Linked DNA regions of Ancylobacter polymorphus. The protein of the gene in region 2 binds, or shares a complex with, the protein of the main gene of each other region. Links are inferred from orthologs where the notes say so. Each region holds a gene or a part of one and is shown on either strand. Other genes may lie near its edges.

The links.
Region 1: the proteins of K9D25_RS18860 (region 2) and dnaG are in contact, whole or in part, in a crystal structure (PDB 2R6A), measured with the Geobacillus stearothermophilus proteins. The link is inferred for Ancylobacter polymorphus from one-to-one orthologs. Residues at the interface, in WP_033016901.1 of Geobacillus stearothermophilus: Ser13, Glu15, Ala16, Gln18, Glu91, Leu92, Asp94, Ala95, Val96, Pro97, Thr98, Ala99, Ala100, Asn101, Tyr104, Tyr105, Ile108; in WP_049624496.1 of Geobacillus stearothermophilus: Lys456, Leu457, Leu458, Pro459, Ala460, Asn463, Ala464, Leu467, Leu535, Leu536, Ile537, Ala538, Gln544, Glu545, Asp548, Tyr549, His552.

What each region holds. Positions count from the first base shown.
Region 1 is NZ_CP083239.1:2,783,095-2,787,168, forward strand. What follows is about bases 1,135-4,074. They hold dnaG (DNA primase), read left to right. Parts: upstream 1,135-1,604; coding sequence 1,605-3,545; downstream 3,546-4,074. Other genes in these bases: K9D25_RS13165 (AzlC family ABC transporter permease), read left to right, coding at 1,135-1,191; K9D25_RS13170 (AzlD family protein), read left to right, coding at 1,188-1,496; rpoD (RNA polymerase sigma factor RpoD), read left to right, coding at 3,721-4,074. In the rest of the region: K9D25_RS13160 (GatB/YqeY domain-containing protein), read left to right, coding at 1-429; more of K9D25_RS13165, read left to right, coding at 469-1,134. UniProt on the Escherichia coli protein: RNA polymerase that catalyzes the synthesis of short RNA molecules used as primers for DNA polymerase during DNA replication.
Region 2 is NZ_CP083239.1:3,943,438-3,948,620, reverse strand. The notes cover bases 1,146-4,060. They hold K9D25_RS18860 (replicative DNA helicase), read right to left. Parts: upstream 3,388-4,060; coding sequence 1,903-3,387; downstream 1,146-1,902. Other genes in these bases: K9D25_RS18855 (SAM-dependent methyltransferase), read right to left, coding at 3,554-4,060; alr (alanine racemase), read right to left, coding at 1,146-1,893. Also shown: DNA repair protein RadA, read right to left, coding at 1-701; more of alr, read right to left, coding at 760-1,145; more of K9D25_RS18855, read right to left, coding at 4,061-4,813; rplI (50S ribosomal protein L9), read right to left, coding at 5,035-5,183. UniProt on the Escherichia coli protein: The main replicative DNA helicase, it participates in initiation and elongation during chromosome replication. Travels ahead of the DNA replisome, separating dsDNA into templates for DNA synthesis.

The DNA.
Region 1 (4,074 bases), 1.2 Mb from region 2 along the record:
CTGAAAGAGGCCATGAAGGCCCAGGACAAGCGCCGCCTCGGCACGCTGCGCCTCGTCAATGCCGCGATCAAGGACCGCGACATCGAAGCGCGCGGCCATGGCAAGGACCCGCTCTCCGATGAGGAAGTGCTCGGGCTGCTGACCAAGATGATCAAGCAGCGCGAGGAATCGGCGAAGGTCTATGAGGAGGCCGGGCGCGTCGATCTCGCCACGCAGGAGCGTGAGGAGACCGCGATCATCCAGTCCTTCCTGCCGGTGCAGATGACCGAGGCGGAGGCGCAGGCCGCCATCGCCGCCGTCATCGCCGAGATCGGCGCCCATGGCCTCAAGGATATGGGGCGCACCATGGCGGCGCTGAAGGAGCGCCACACCGGCGTCATGGATTTCGGCAAGGCGAGCGGCACGGTCAAGGCGCTGCTCACCGCCTGAGCCGGGCTTGCGGCCGGTCTATCTTCGCGCGTTGGTGCCATGTCTTCAGCCTCCCCATCGCCCGCGCCGGCCACGCTGACCCTTGCGGGATGCGGGCGCGGGGCCCGGGCCATCGTCGCCGTGCTGCCGCCGGTCTTCGTGTTCGGCATCGCCTTTGGCATCGCCGCGCGCGGGGCCGGGCTGGAGGGCTGGCTGGCGGCGCTGATGAGCATGGCCGTCTTCGCGGGGGCGGCGCAGTTCGCCGTGCTCGATCTGTGGACCAGCCCGGTGCCGTGGCTGCCGCTGCTGGTGGCGACCTTCGCCATCAATGCCCGCCACATCCTGCTCGGCGCCTCGCTGCGGGCGCTGTGCCGGGGGCTTTCGCCGTGGAAGGTCTATGGCGCGATGACGCTGCTCAGCGATCTCAACTGGGCGGCGCTGATCGCCGCCGAGCGCAAGGGCGAGCGCGACCTCGGCTATCTCGTCGGCGGCGGCCTGCTGATGTGGGCGACCTGGGTGACGGCGACCATTATCGGCGCGGTCGCCGGCGGGCTGACCCTGGACGATGTGAAGACCTATGCGCTCGATCTGGTGCTGGTGGCCTTCTTCGCCACCACGCTGGTCGGGCTGCGGCGGGGCCGGGTGGACGATCTGCCCTGGCTGGTGGCCGGTGCCGCCGCCATGGGCGCCGTCTGGTTCCTGCCGCCGAACTGGCATGTGATGGTGGGCGGGCTAGCGGGCGGGCTCGCCGGCCTCATCCGAGACGAGCTGAGGCGCTCATGAGCACCTCGCAGGCGCTGCTCGTCGTCTTCGCCATGGCGCTCGTCACCTATGCCACGCGGGCGGGCGGCATCTTTCTCGTCGGCTTCGTGCCGATGTCGGCCCGCACCGAGAATTTCCTGCGCTATCTCGCCGGCGCGGTGCTGGTGGCGCTGGTGGTGCCGGCGACGGTGCGCGGCGGGCCGGAAGGCTATGTCGCGGTCGGGGTCGCCATCCTCGCCCGGCTGGTCTTGCGCAAGGCGCTGCCGGCGATCGCGCTCGGCATCCTCGCGGCGGCGCTGTGGCGTGCCTATATGGGAGCGAGCTGAGGCTGGGGACAGCGGGGACGATGCCGCCGTCGGCACGCTTCTTGCGGTCGCAAAGCGACGCCTCCTGCTAGAATGGCCGGCCGCCCTAACGGTTGAGTTCACCTCTCCATGCGCTACCCGCCCTCGTTCCTCGACGAGATACGTGCCCGCCTCCCGGTATCGGAGGTGGTGGGCAAGCGCGTGCAATTGAAGAAGCAGGGGCGCGAGTGGCGCGGCCTGTCGCCGTTCAACCCTGAGAAGACCCCGTCCTTCTATGTCAACGATCAGAAGGGCTTCTATCACTGCTTCTCCTCCGGCAAGCATGGCGACCATTTCGACTTCCTGATGGAGGTCGAGGGCCTGCCCTTTCCGGAGGCGGTGGAACGGCTCGCCTCCATGGCCGGCGTGCCGATGCCGGTGCAGTCACGCGAAGAGGAAAAGCGCGAGAGCCGGCGCAAGACGCTGCATGAGGTGATGGAACTCGCCGCGCAATATTTCGAGGCGACGCTGCAGGGCCGCGCCGGCGCCAAGGGGCGCGGCTATCTCGCCGATCGCGGCCTAGGCCCGGCGGTGCAGAAGCGCTTCCGCATCGGCTACGCCCCGCCGGACCGCTTCGCGTTGAAAGAGGCGCTGGGCGGGCGCGGCGTTCCCGTCGAGGACATGGTCGAGGCCGGGCTGCTGATTTCGGCCGAGGACATCGCCATCCCCTATGACCGCTTCCGCGACCGGGTGATGTTTCCCATCACCGATCTGCGCGGGCGCGTCGTCGCCTTTGGCGGGCGGGCGCTGGAAAAGGACGTGCCGGCGAAATATCTCAACTCGCCGGAGACCCCGCTCTTCCACAAGGGCGCGCTGCTCTACAACGCCTTCAACGCACGCACAGCCGCCCATAACGGCGCCGCCGTCATCGCGGCGGAAGGCTATGTCGATGTGATCGCCCTGGTCGAGGCCGGCTTTGCCGGGGCGGTGGCCCCGCTCGGCACGGCGCTGACCGAGGAGCAGTTGTCGCTGCTGTGGAAGATGGCGCCCGAGCCGGTGCTGCTGTTCGACGGCGACAAGGCCGGGCGGCGCGCCGCCTTCCGCGCGATGGACCTCGCTCTGCCGCATCTCAAACCCGGCATGAGCCTCTCCTTCGGCCTGCTGCCCGAGGGGCAGGACCCGGACGATCTCGTGCGCGCCGGCGGGCGTGAGGCGGTGGACGCGGTGCTGGCGCAGGCCCGGCCGCTGGCGGACGTGCTGTGGGCGCGCGAGATCGAGGGCGCGAGTGTCGACACGCCGGAACGCCGGGCGGCGCTGGAGGCGCGGATCGGCGACATCGTGAAGGTGATCGGCGACGAAACCGTGCGCAAGCATTACCGCGCCGAGCTGATGGAGCGCTTCCGCCGCCTGTTCGCCCCGTCCTCGGGGGGCGGGGAGGGCGGACGGCGCTCGACCAATGACTATTCCGGCTATTCCGGGCGTGCCGGCGCCAAGGGCGCGCGCCGGCCGGGCAATGGTCGCGGCGGGGCGGGCCGACCGGCCGGCGAGGCGATGCGCCGCTCGGCGTTGGTGCGCGGGGCCGCGGCGGAAATGCCGCGTAACGAGGCGCTCCTACTGTTCGCGCTCATCAACCATTCCTGGCTGATCGACCAATATGCGGAGGAGCTTGCCGGGCTTTCGCTGCAGAACAAGGAGGCCGCGGAACTGCGCCGCGCCTTACTCGATGCGCATATGGACGGCGATACCGAAGCGCCCGAACGGCTCACCGCGCGGCTGGAAGCGCAGGGGCTGGCGCCGCTGGTCGAACGGCTGGGGCGTATGGCGGTGGCGCGGCACGACTGGCCGGCCTTCTCCGATGCCGGCCGCAGCGATGTGGAGTTGTGGTGGCACCAGCGTCTGGTCTTGCACCGGCGCGGCCATGCCCTATCTAAGGAACTGAAACAAGCCGAGAAACGCCTGGCGGAAGAGCCCACGGAGATGAATTGGGCGCGCTTTCTCGACGTACAAAGTCAGCTCGCGGCACTTGACGGAACCGAAGCTTTGGTAGAGGGGTTCGGCGCCGCGTCGGGTCGACCGGGGCGGTCGATGTAAGGTCCCTTCGGGCTGCTCGCCCGCGCGTCTTTCGGGCGCGTGGTGCGCGTAGCCCTGTTTGCGTCTCTCGCCTGCCACTGCGCGGGGCGCCGGGTTGAACGATCGAAGGGCGGTGCCGCAAGGACGCCGTCGCACGCCGGGACGCAGGTCTGCGGCGCTTGAGGAGCACAAACGCATGGCGAAGCAGGCAGCGGAAGCGACGGAAGCCCCCGAGAAGGACGGCGACACCCCGGACAGCCCGTTGCTGGACCTTTCGGACGCTGGCGTCCGGAAGATGATCAAGCTCGCCAAGAAGCGCGGTTACGTGACGTATGACGAGCTGAACGAGGTTCTCCCCTCCGAGCAGAACACCTCCGACCAGATCGAAGACATTTACGCCATGCTCAACGAGATGGGCATCAATGTCGTCGAGGCGGAAGAGGCGGAAGCCGAGGCCGAAGGTGAGGAAGCCCCGGCCGAGGCGGCGGAGGAAGAGGAAGAGAGCGGCGGCGAACTGGCCGAGACCGGCTCGCGCACCGTCATCCGCTCG
Region 2 (5,183 bases):
TCGACCATGTGCTCGACCACGCGCGGGCCGGCGATCTGGCCGTCCTTGGTCACATGGCCAACCAGAATGACGGCGGCGCCGGCGCGCTTGGCGTAGCGGATGAGGATCTGCGCCGAAGAGCGCACCTGTGTCACCGTGCCGGGCGCGGACTCCACCGTGTCGGTCCACATGGTCTGGATCGAATCGATCACCACCAGTGCCGGCCGGCGGCCTTCCGAGAGGGTAGCGACGATATCCTCGACATTGGTTTCGGCGGCGAGTTCCACCGGTGCGCCGGAGAGGCCGAGCCGTTCCGCGCGCAGGCGCACCTGGGCGACGGCTTCTTCACCGGAGACATAGATGATGCGATGCCCGGCGCTCGCGAGCTTCGCCGAGGCCTGGATCAGCAGGGTTGACTTGCCGATGCCGGGATCGCCGCCGATCAGCAGCACCGAGCCGGGCACGATGCCGCCGCCGGCGACGCGGTCGAGTTCGGAAATGCCGACCTGCACGCGGGGCGCGTCTTCCGAGGTGCCGGTGAGGCTTTCCAGCGCAATCAGCCGGCCGCGCCGTCCGCCGCGCAGCGTGGCGGGCATGGTATCGGCCGCCGTGGTTTCCTCGGCGATCGAGTTCCACGCGCCGCAGGCGTCGCACCGGCCCTGCCAGCGCGCATGCACGGCGCCACAAATCTGGCAGAGAAAGCTGGTGCTGCGTTTGGCCATGGAGAACGGGTCCCGTACTGAGAAGTTCCCGCGCTTCTAGCGCGAGAACAAACCGGGATCAAATCTCTTGCGCCGCCGGCAGGATGCGCCTGTGATAGCGGCGGCCGAGCGAGGTGAGGATTTCGTAGTCGATGGTCTGGGAGTGGCGGGCGAGATTGTCGAGCGTCAGCCCGTCACCGAGCAGGGTCGCGAAGTCGCCGAGCTGGACCGCATCTTCGGGCAGTTCGGTGATGTCGACGGCAAGCAGGTCCATCGAGATGCGGCCGATCAAGGGGCAGCGATGGCCCGCCACCACGGCCTCCGCTCCGGGGCGCAGGTCGGAGGCGCCCGCGAGACGCGGGATGCCGTCGGCATAGCCGGCGGAGAGGATAGCGACGCGCGAAGGGCGGATGGCGGTGTGGGCGCCGCCATAACCGACCGTTTCACCCTCATGCACGTGGCGGATGCGGGCGATACGCAGTTCGAGCCGCACCACCGGCCGCAGCGGCGCGACATCCGCCCGCGGGCGCCCGCCATAAACGGCGATACCGGGGCGGACCAGATCGAAATGATAGGCGGCGTCACCGAGCGCCCCGGCGGAGTTGGACAGCGAGGCACGCACATCCGGGAACAGCGCGGCGATGGCGCGGAAATCCTCCAATTGGCGCGCATTGAGCGGGTGGTCCGGCTCGTCGGCACAGGCAAGGTGGCTCATCAGCAGGGCGAGCGGAAAGCCGAGTTCGTCCCGGCCCTCCGCCACGTTCACCGCCTCGGCCGGGGTCAGCCCTAGCCGGTTCATGCCAGTGTCGACATGGATGGCGGCGGGCAGTGCCTGGCCGATACGGTCGCAGAAATCGCGCCAGTTTGCGATCTCGTCCGTGCTGCCGAGCACCGGCCGCAGCCCGTTTTCCTGATAGGCAGCTTCGGTGCCGGGGAACAGGCCGTTGAGAACGAAGATTTCAGCGTCGGGGAGAAGGGCGCGCAGGCGCCGGGCTTCGCTCAGCAGGGCGACGAAGAAGCTGCGGGCGCCGGCGTGCCAGAGCGTGGTGGCGGCCGCCGCGAGGCCGATGCCGTAGCCGTCGCCCTTGACCACGGCGGCGCAGGCGGCCGGCGCGACGCGACGCGCCAGTTCCTGATAATTCGCCGCCAGGGCCGAGAGGTCCAGGGTGAGAAGACCGCCGGCCTCGGCGAGCGGGAGGGGATCAGAACTCACAATGGGCGCTCACGGCTCAGGCAGCCGGTCCGACTGCACCAGATTGGAGAAGCGGGTGAACTGCGGCTCGAATGAGACTTTCACCGTGCCGGTCGGTCCGTGGCGCTGCTTGCCGATAATGACCTCGGCGATGCCTTGCGCGGCCTTCATGTCCTGGTCCCACTTGAACCATTCCTCGGTGCCTTCCTTCGGCTCGCGGCCCTTGAGGTAGTACTCCTCACGGAACACGAACATCACCACGTCGGCATCCTGCTCGATCGAGCCGGATTCGCGAAGATCGGACAATTGCGGACGCTTGTCATCGCGGGCCTCGACCTGACGCGAGAGCTGCGAGAGCGCCATGATCGGCACGCCGAGTTCCTTCGCCAGTGCCTTCAAGCCGGTGGTGATCTCGGTGATCTCCTGCACGCGGCCCTGCGAGGAGCTCTTGGACGAGCCGGTGAGCAGCTGGAGATAGTCCACCACCATGAAATCGAGACCGCGCTGGCGCTTCAGCCGCCGGGCGCGGGCGCGCAGCTGGGCGATGGAGATGCCGCCGGTGTCGTCGATATAGAGCGGGATCGTCTGCATCATCTGGGCGCAGCTGGCGAGCTTGTCGAATTCGTGCTCGGAGATGTCGCCGCGTCGGATCTTGTAGGAGGCGATCTCGGCCTGCTCGGCGAGAATACGGGTGGCGAGCTGCTCCGCCGACATTTCCAGCGAGAAGAAGCCGACCACGCCGCCATCCACCGCGCGGATCGACCCGTCGGGCAGTGTTTCCGATGTGTACGCCGCCGCGACGTTGAAGGCGATGTTGGTGGCCAGCGAGGTCTTACCCATCGCCGGACGGCCGGCGAGGATGATGAGGTCCGAAGGCTGCAGCCCGCCCATCATCTGGTCGAGGTCGTCGAGGCCGGAGGCGGTGCCGGAGAGGTGGCCGTCGCGCTGGAAGGCGCGGCTCGCCATGTCGACGGCTTCCTTCAGCGCGTCGTTGAAGCGCATGAAACCGCCATCGTAGCGGCCGGTTTCGGCCAGCTCGTAGAGCCGCTTCTCCGCTTCCTCGATCTGCTCCTGCGGTGTGGCGTCGATCGGGGCCTCATAGGCCTCGTTGACGATCTCCTCGCCGATCTGGATGAGATCGCGCCGTACCGAGAGGTCGTAAATGGTGCGCCCGTAATCCTCGGCATTGATGATCGTCGTCGCTTCCGCCGCGAGGCGGGCGAGATATTGCGGCGCCGTCAGCCCGCCGGCGTCGAAATCGGCCGGCAGAAAAGTCTTCAGCGTGACGGGCGTCGCGACCTTGCCGGCACGGATCAACGCGGCCGCCGTCTCGAAGATGGCGACATGGATCGGCTCGAAGAAGTGCCGCGGCTCCAGAAAGTCGGATACGCGGTAGAAGGCCTCGTTGTTGACGAGGATCGCCCCCAGCAGCGCCTGCTCGGCCTCGATATTGTGCGGGGCGGTGCGATAGGACGCATCGGTCTCCGCCGGTGGGCGGTTCGGAGAATCGAGCATGGCTGTTCCGGGTGCAGGTGGGTCGACGCCACAGCTAACGCCGCACCGGGCAGATGTCCGGGGCGAATCGCGCGCGGCCTATTTTGTCCTGTGGAGCGCCTGTGGAAAGCCGAATCTGGCTTGACGGGAATCCGCCACCACCGGCCCGGCGCCCAGAGGTTGCCGGCTACTCACCCGCCAATCGCAGGCCGGGCCGGTTCTGGTTCTCCATGCCCCGCAGCGCCGCTTCGCCCTGCGCAATATAGCTGCGGGTCATCGGCACCACGCCCTCCCGTTTGGCCAGCTGCACCTGGAACACCATCATGCCCTGATGGCGGAAGGCCATCTCGGACGAGGCGAGGTAGAACTCGAACATCCGCACGAAACGCGCATCGTAGAGCCGCTCCACCTCCTCGCGATGGGCGAGGAAACGCTCCCGCCAAGCTTTCAGCGTCTCGGCATAATGCAGGCGCAGGATCTCTATATCGGTGACAAGCAGCCCCGCCTTCTCGATCGCCGGCAGCACCTCGGAGAGGGCGGGGATATAGCCGCCGGGGAAGATGTATTTGGCGATCCAGGGATTGGTGATGCCGGGACCTTCCGAGCGGCCGATGGAGTGGATGAGCGCGACGCCGTCCTCCTTCATGAGCGCCGCCACCTTGGCGAAGTACTCCTCGTAATGACCGACGCCGACATGCTCGAACATGCCGACCGAGACGATGCGGTCGAACGGGCCTTCCACGTCGCGATAATCCTGCAGGCGGAAATCGGCTCGCCCGGCGAGGCCCCGCTCCTCGGCGCGGCACCTCGCCACGCCATGCTGCTCCTGCGACAGCGTCACTCCGGTGACTTTCGCTCCCGCATGAGCGGCGAGGTAAAGTCCCATCCCGCCCCAGCCGCAGCCAATGTCGAGCGCGGACAGGCCCGGCCGATCAAACAGCAGCTTGGCCGCGATATGCCGCTTCTTGGCCAGTTGGGCGTCATCCAGTGACTGGTCGGGTGTCTCGAAATATGCGCAGGAATATTGCCGGTCGGCGTCGAGGAACAGCGAGTAGAGCCGTCCATCGAGATCGTAATGATGGGCGACGTTCTTCTGCGAACGCTCCGGCGGGTTGAATTGCGCCAAGCGTCGGAACAGAAAGCGCAGCCTTAGGAAGAACTGCGCGCTGGCGCTGGGCACCTCGAGGCCGACCTGCGCCATCAGCAGCGCGAGCACCTCGGCGATGTCGCCCTGCTCCACCACCATGCCGCCTTCCATATAGGCCTCGCCGAAGCTCAGTTCGGGATCGAGGACGATCTGGCGCTGCCAGGCATGAGAGGTGAAGCGCACAGTGAGGGGTGGTCCACTGCCATCCCCGAACACGGCGCGATCGCCGGAGGCGAAGACCACGGACAGGGAGCCACGGCGCACAATGCGCGCGAGGACCTTGGCGAGCAACCGTTCCATCGGCCAATCCCAAAGTACGGGGCAGCCGGCGAAGACAACGCGAATAGGCCCGTCTCCGCACGAAGACTGCCTGCCCATGCGCTGGGCATGTGGTTTATCTGCCGATCATTGCATCACAAGCTTCCAAGCCTCGCAACCTCCCGAACAGCCGCATCTATGCAAAAAAGCCCGGCCATCGCTGGCCGGGCTTCGACTTTGCGCCGATAACGCAAGGTAAACTATCAGGCTTGCTCGGCTTCGGCGTCGTCGCCGTCTTCGGCAGCGGCCTCTTCCAGGAACTCTTCTTCGTCCTCGTCATCGCGCACGACGCTGAGATCCTCACCGCGCGACTGGCGCTGCGCTTCCTCGGGGCTACGGGCGACATTGGCGC